DNA from 2 places in the Streptomyces sp. NPDC046862 genome. Region 2 is predicted to be linked to the other one. Evidence: riboswitches for the same ligand, from Rfam matches in the RefSeq annotation. Region 2 holds a riboswitch; the other holds the start of a gene.
The links. Region 2 has a riboswitch for cobalamin ahead of AB0959_RS05875 (ABC transporter substrate-binding protein). Riboswitches for the same ligand answer to the same signal wherever they lie in the genome.
Positions count from the first base shown of each region.

Region 1: it holds a riboswitch for cobalamin, as region 2 does, so the genes downstream of both, AB0959_RS03300 (cobalamin biosynthesis protein) here and AB0959_RS05875 (ABC transporter substrate-binding protein) in region 2, are expected to answer to the same signal.

Region 1 is NZ_JBEYXP010000002.1:308,580-311,980, reverse strand. It holds gene AB0959_RS03310 (inorganic phosphate transporter) at 1-974, shown strand, start outside; gene AB0959_RS03305 (hypothetical protein) at 994-1,215, shown strand; cobalamin riboswitch at 1,324-1,466, shown strand; gene AB0959_RS03300 (cobalamin biosynthesis protein) at 1,575-2,516, shown strand; gene AB0959_RS03295 (cobyric acid synthase) at 2,513-3,401, shown strand, end outside.
Region 2 is NZ_JBEYXP010000004.1:156,394-159,794, forward strand. It holds gene AB0959_RS05870 (iron chelate uptake ABC transporter family permease subunit) at 1-328, opposite strand, end outside; gene AB0959_RS05875 (ABC transporter substrate-binding protein) at 325-1,347, opposite strand; cobalamin riboswitch at 1,415-1,601, opposite strand; gene AB0959_RS05880 (SDR family NAD(P)-dependent oxidoreductase) at 1,710-2,036, opposite strand; gene AB0959_RS05885 (cytochrome P450) at 2,050-3,267, opposite strand; gene AB0959_RS05890 (2Fe-2S iron-sulfur cluster-binding protein) at 3,315-3,401, opposite strand, start outside.

The DNA.
Region 1 (3,401 bases), on a different contig from region 2:
GGAACCTCCTGACCTGGCTCGTCGGGCTCCCGTCCAGTTCGTCGCACGCCCTCATGGGCGGCCTCATCGGTGCGACCATCGCCTCGGCCGGCACGGGCGCGGTGCACGGCGACGTCCTCGTCACCAAGGTGCTGATCCCCGCCGTCGCGGCGCCGCTGGTCGCGGGCATCGCCGCGATGCTCGCCTCGCGGCTGACGTACACACTCGGCAGGAACGCCCACGGCAAGGCCACGTCCAAGGGCTACCGCGCCGGCCAGATCACCTCGGCCGGGCTGGTCTCGCTGGCCCACGGCACGAACGACGCCCAGAAGACGATGGGCATCATCACCCTGGCCCTGGTCGCCGGCGGCGCGGTCGCCCCCGACTCCGACCCGCCGGTCTGGGTCATCCTCTCCGCCGGTCTCGCCATCGCGCTCGGCACCTACCTGGGCGGCTGGCGCATCATCCGCACGATGGGCAAGGGCCTCACCGACCTCCAGCCGCAGCAGGGCTTCGCCGCCCAGACCAGCGCGGCGACGGTCATCCTGGCCTCCTCCCACCTCGGTTTCTCCCTCTCCACCACGCACTCCGTCTCCGGATCGGTGATGGGCGCGGGCCTCGGCCGCAAGGGCGGTGTGGTCCGCTGGTCCACGGCCACCCGCATGTTCGTCGCCTGGGGCCTGACGCTCCCGGCCGCGGCCCTGGTCGGCGCCGGCGCCGAGTGGGTGACCTCCTTCGGCACCTGGGGCACGGCGCTGGTAGCCGTCTTCCTCGTCGCGTCCAGCGCGGCGATCTGGCTGCTCTCGCGCCGCGAGGTGGTCGACCACACCAACGTGAACGACGGCGACGAGCCCGCCGGCGTCGTGACCACGGCCATCGCGGCGGTCACCCCGCCCCCGGTCGGCCCGCTCACCGACGACCTCGCGGCCGCCGCCTCCGCCTCGGCCACCGCCACCGCCGACACCCCGGCGAAGTCGTCGGCGTCCGCTCTCTGAGCAAGGAAGAGACACCACCATGCACATCGACTGGGCAGCCCTCGGCTCCGTGTTCGGAGTCAGCCTCGTGGTCACCGTGGCCCTCGTCGGCCTGTTCACCCTCGGCATCGTCGGCCTCTCCAAGCGCGAGACGGCGACGGCCTCCGGCGACTCGGCGGCTCTCGCCACGACGGCGGCGTACGCGTGCTTCGCCGCCTGCGCGGCGGCGGTGGCGTACGGGATCTATCTGATCGTGGCCTGACACCACGCCACGCGAGCGTGTGGGGTGCGGGACGGAACGCCGTCCCGCACCCCACACGTATGTGGGCCTCAGCACACTCTCCCGTCGCAGGTCAACGGCAAGTTGACGCCCCTTCCAACCCCGTGGTGGACTGCCGGAGCCATGTACGACGGCAGAAGAGGAAGCCGGTGGAAGTCCGGCGCGGTCCCGCCACTGTGACCGGGGGAGCGATCCCCGGGAGTCAGGAACTCTCACCGTCGGTCTCGTCGAACCAGGGCGTGGACACCCTGAGTGAGGACATAACGCCATGCTCGGCTGCCGATTGAGGTTCAGCACCACCGCACTGCCGGATCCAGCGGTCACCACGGTCGGCTGAACGCATGCGTGCCGATCGCGTCTTCGCGTACGGCGCCGCCGCCGGGCTTCTCGGTGACCTGCTCCTGGGCGATCCCCGCCGTGGGCATCCGGTCGCCGTGTTCGGGCGGGCCGCGGGTGCCGTGGAGCGGGTGTTGTGGCGGGACCACCGGGGGTGGGGCGCGCTGCACACCCTCGTGTGCGCCGGTGGCGCCGTCACGCTCGGAGCCGTCGCCGCCCGTGCCGTACGGACGTCGCCCACCGCCTCCGTCGCACTGACCGGCGCGGCCACCTGGGCCGTCGTCGGGGGGACTTCGCTCGCGCGCGAGGCCAGGACCATCGGACATGCCCTTCAGGCGGGGGACGTCGAGGGTGCCCGGGAGCGGCTGCCGCATCTGTGCGGACGGGACCCGCAGGCCCTCGACGCCGACGGGATCGCCCGGGCCGTCGTCGAGTCCGTCGCCGAGAACACCTCGGACGCCGTGGTGGGAGCCCTGGTGTGGGGCTCCGTCGCGGGGGTGCCGGGGCTGCTGGGCTTCCGGGCCGTGAACACCCTCGACGCCATGGTCGGGCACAAGTCGCCCCGCTACCGGCGCTACGGCTGGGCCTCCGCCCGGCTCGACGACCTCGTGGGATGGCCGGGGGCCCGGCTCACCGCCGTCCTCGCGGCCGTGGCGGGTCCGCGTCCGCGGGGCGCCGTACGGGCGTGGCGAGCCGACGCGGACCGGCACCCGAGTCCCAACGCCGGTCCCGTGGAGGCCTCGTTCGCGGGTGCGCTGGGGGTGCGGCTGGGCGGGATCCTGTCGTACGGCGGACGTGTGGAGCATCGGCCTGTGCTGAACGGGAAGGGGCGTGCCGTGGACGTGGGCGACATCGAACGGGCCGTGAGGCTGTCGCGGCGGGTGAGCTGGCTGGCGTTGGGGGCCGGTGTCGCCGCACGGCTCGTCGCGAGGGGGCGCGGGGCATGAGCGGAGGTCTTCTCGTCGCCGGCACCACCTCGGACGCCGGCAAGAGCGTCGTCACCGCCGGGATCTGCCGGTGGCTGGTGCGACAGGGCGTCAAGGTCGCGCCCTTCAAGGCGCAGAACATGTCCCTCAACTCCTTCGTGACGTGTGAAGGCGCCGAGATCGGGCGGGCCCAGGCCATGCAGGCCCAGGCCTGCCGGGTCGAGCCGACCGCGCTGATGAACCCCGTGCTGCTCAAGCCGGGCGGGGAGCAGAGCAGTCAGGTGGTGCTCCTCGGCAAGCCCGTGGGCGAGTTGAGCGCACGTGGCTATCACGGGGGGCGGCAGCAGAAGCTGCTCGGGACCGTGCTGGAGTGCCTGGCCGAGTTGCGGGGCACGTATGACGCGGTGATCTGTGAGGGGGCCGGCAGTCCTGCCGAGATCAATCTGCGGCGGACCGACATCGTGAACATGGGCATCGCCCGAAATGCCCGGCCGCGGCTTCCCGTCCTCGTCGTCGGTGACATCGACCGGGGCGGCGTCTTCGCCTCCTTCTTCGGGACCGTCGCCCTGCTGTCGCGCGAGGACCAGGAGTGCGTCGCCGGGTTCCTCGTCAACAAGTTCCGGGGGGACGTCTCCCTGCTGGAACCCGGGCTCGACATGCTCCGCGACCTCACCGGACGGCGCACGTACGGCGTACTGCCCTTCCGGCACGGGCTCGGCATCGACGAGGAGGACGGGCTGAGGGTGTCCCTGCGAGGGACGGTACGGGAGTCGAACGTCGCCCCTGGCGTGGGTGAGGACGTGCTCCGGGTCGCCGTCTGTGCCATCCCCCTCATGTCCAACTTCACGGACGTGGACGCGCTGGCCGCCGAGCCGGGTGTCGTGGTGCGCTTCGTGGACCGGCCGG
Region 2 (3,401 bases):
CGACGGCTCCGGTGGACGCCCCGGACGACACCCCGAGCACGAACGGGTCGGCGAGCGGGTTGCGCAGCAGGGACTGCATCACCGTCCCGCAGACCGCGAGGCCGGCCCCGCACACGGCGGCCAGCAGGGTGCGCGGCAGCCGCAGCTGCCAGACGATCCCGTCTTGGACGGGGCTCAGGCCGGTGCTCCCCCAGCCCAGGTGGGCGGCGACCGCCGACCACACGTCGGCGACGCGGATGTCGGCCGGCCCGATGGTGATCGTCACGGCGAGGGACGCGCACAGCAGAGCGGCCCCTGTGACACCGAGGAGGAGTGCGCGGGTCGTCACCCGGCGAGCCCGAACTCACGCAGTCCGGCGGCCACTCGCTCCACGCCCTCCACCGTCCGGATGGTCGGGTTCATGGCCTGTCCGCTGAGCAGGACGTACCGCTTCTTCTTCACGGCCGTCATGTTCCTGGTGACCGGGTTGGACTCCAGGAAGGCGATCTTCTTCTCGGCCGACTCGGCGGTCTGCGACGCGCGCGTCAGGTCGCCGACGACCAGGACGTCGGGGTCGCGGTCGGCGACGGTCTCCCAGTTGATCTGGGGCCACTCCTCGCGCGTGTCGTCGAAGACGTTCCTGGCGCCCAGGGAGCGTGTGATGACGCCGGGCGCGCCGCAACAGCCCGCCATGTAGGGCGACTCGGAGTTCGCGAACCAGTAGAGGAGGGTCACGTCGGAGGCGTCGACCCCCGAAGTGGCCTTGGCCATGCGCTTCTTGAGGGAGGCGACGAGTTCCTCGCCCCGCTTCTCCACCCCGAACACCTCGGCCAGGTCGCGGACTTCGCCGTACACGGTGTCGATGGTCAGCGCCTTCGCCCGTGCCCCGTCGCCGTCCCCCGAGTTGTCCTTGCCCGCGCAGTCCGACGGGGAGACGTACGTGGGCACGCCGAGCTTCTCGAACTGGTCGCGGGTCGCGACGCCGCCCTTGCCGAGGGTGGAGACGAAGGAGGCGGCCACGAAGTCGGGGTCGGCGTCCAGCGCCCGCTCGAAGGAGGGGCTGTTGTCGGCGATGCGCTCCACACGGCGGTTCGCCCCCTCCAAGCCCTTCATCACGGGGTCCGTCCAGGTCGCCGTGCCCGCCATGCGGTCGGCGAGGCCGAGGGAGAGCATGATCTCGGTGGTGCCCTGGTTGAGGGAGACGGCCCGCTCCGGCGGCGACCCGACGCGTACGGCGTGCCCACAGTTGGTGAGCGACACCGCGGCCTTGGTGTCCGGTACGGCGGACGAGCCGGACCCGCACGCGGTCAGGGCGAGAGCCGCGGCGGCGAGCAGGGCGGCGGAACGGGCGGAGCGTGCGAACGGCACGAGTGCGATCCTTGGTCGTCGAGGGCTCGAACGCGGAGCCCGGTCGTACGGTGCTCCCCCGCCATCGATCGACCACGGGGCCGCCAGCAGGTCTTCGGACTCGGGATCACCCGGACGAGGCGCCTTCCCGGATCGTCGCGGGATCCAGTGGCCGATGCCCCGCCCGTCCCCCTCACCGCTGCGCGTCAGCTCCGGATTCCCACCGGATTCCCTGACCCACGCACGTGGGTTCGACTGGCGTCGGCAAGCTATCACGCCGACGCCCGGAGCCGGGCACCGTGCCTCCACGGTCCGCGAGAAGATCACGGACTGGGCGCGGTGCGACAGGGCGACTCACAGGCACGGCCCCGATCCCGCTTGTCTCAGCAGGTCGAGTGACCTGCGACGTCGAACGCGGGCTCAGGCCCCGGAGGCCGAGCCCGTGGACCGAAGCCTGCACGCCGGCACCGGGCGGCCCTCGTCGACCACGTGCTCGGGGAGGTCGTGTCCGTGCTCGTCGGACTCGCTGTCGGCGAAGTGGTCGGCGATCTCCGCAGCGGCTGCCGGACGCCGTGCTTGCGCCCTTGCCAGCCGAGGCAGTTGGTGAGGCCGAGTGGACCGGCCTTGGCCGCGCCGTAGTTGGTCTGCTCCGGGCTACCGAAGGCGCCGGAGGCCGATGACGTGAACACGATGCGGCCGAAGGAGTCCATGGCGCACTCGGTGTCAGCGGGGATCGACGTCCCAGGCGAGGTGGAGCTCGTGGGTGGTGTTGACGGGACCGGATGCCATGCGGGGTGTCGTGCCGGGCTTGATGGCGAAGTCCGGGATCCGGGCGAGCCACTCCTGGAGGAAGACCGTGAGCTCGAGCTTGGCGAGGAAGGAGCCGGGGCAGCGGTGGGGGCCGTTGCCGAAGGCCGCGTAGTGCTGTTCGGGGTGGGGCCGGGTGAAGTCGACGGCGAGCGGGTTGTCGACCTGCCGCTCGTCGAGGCCGTAGAGGTGGTTGGGGACGAGGACCTGCTCCCCCTCCTTGAGCCGCACGCCCTGGAACTCGGTGTCCTGCGTGATCAGCCGCGCGGTGTTGATGAGCCCGTGGCGGCGGATGAGCTCCTCGACGGCTTTGGGCACGAGGGAGGGGTCGTCGATCAGCTGCCGTCGGTGTCCCGGGTTCAGCGCGAGGAACCGTACGACGAAGCCGAGGATCGAGGCGACGGTGTCCAGACCGCCGGCCAGGACGACCCCGGACAGGGCCACGGCCGCCTCGAAGTCGATGGGCTCGCCACCGATCTTCGCCGTCACGATCTTGCTCAGGAGATCGGTTCCGGGCTGCTGGGCCCTGGCGGCCAGCGCGCGGGCGATGTACTCGGCCATGGCCAGGTAGCTATCGAGGTACTCCTCCTGATTTCGCGGCCGGATGACCTTCTCGGCGTGCGGCAGAAGGAAGTCGCGGTCTCCCAGCGGAAGGTCGACGATGCCGAGGAAGACGACGACGGGCAGGATCTTGGCGAAATCACCGACGAACTCGCACTCCCCCTTGGGGAGGAGCTCCTCGACGATCGAAACGGTGGTCTCCCGCACGATCGGCTCCAGACCCGCTACGGCCTTGGGAGAGAACGCGGGGGACACGAGCATCCGGTACGAGCCGTGCCGCGGCGGGTCCATCTCGACGATGGCTCCCTCGGCCCCGTCCGCGCCTCCGATGATCATGCGGGCGTGCGAGAAGCGTTTGTGGTCGAGTTGGATCGCCTTGATGGCGCCGGCGCGGGTGACGACCCAGTGGCCGCCGTTGCGGGGGGTCCAGAAGATGTCGGGCAGTGTGTCCTGCGCGTTCTTCCAGGCCAGGTGCAGGTCCTCATCGACGCCGGTGGGCCGCAGGTAGTCGAAGTCGACGACGCGGTCTGCCGGTACGTGCCCGGGGATGTCCGTCGTGGAGCTCGTGGTCATCGTGTCACCTCTTGCGTCAGGGTGGGTGGTTGAGGGGAAGGAATGGGTCAGGCGCCGGTCTGGGAGGCGGGGAGCCGGACGACCAGGCCGTCGGTGTCCTCGGTCACCTGGACCTGGCAGGAGAGCCGGCTCGT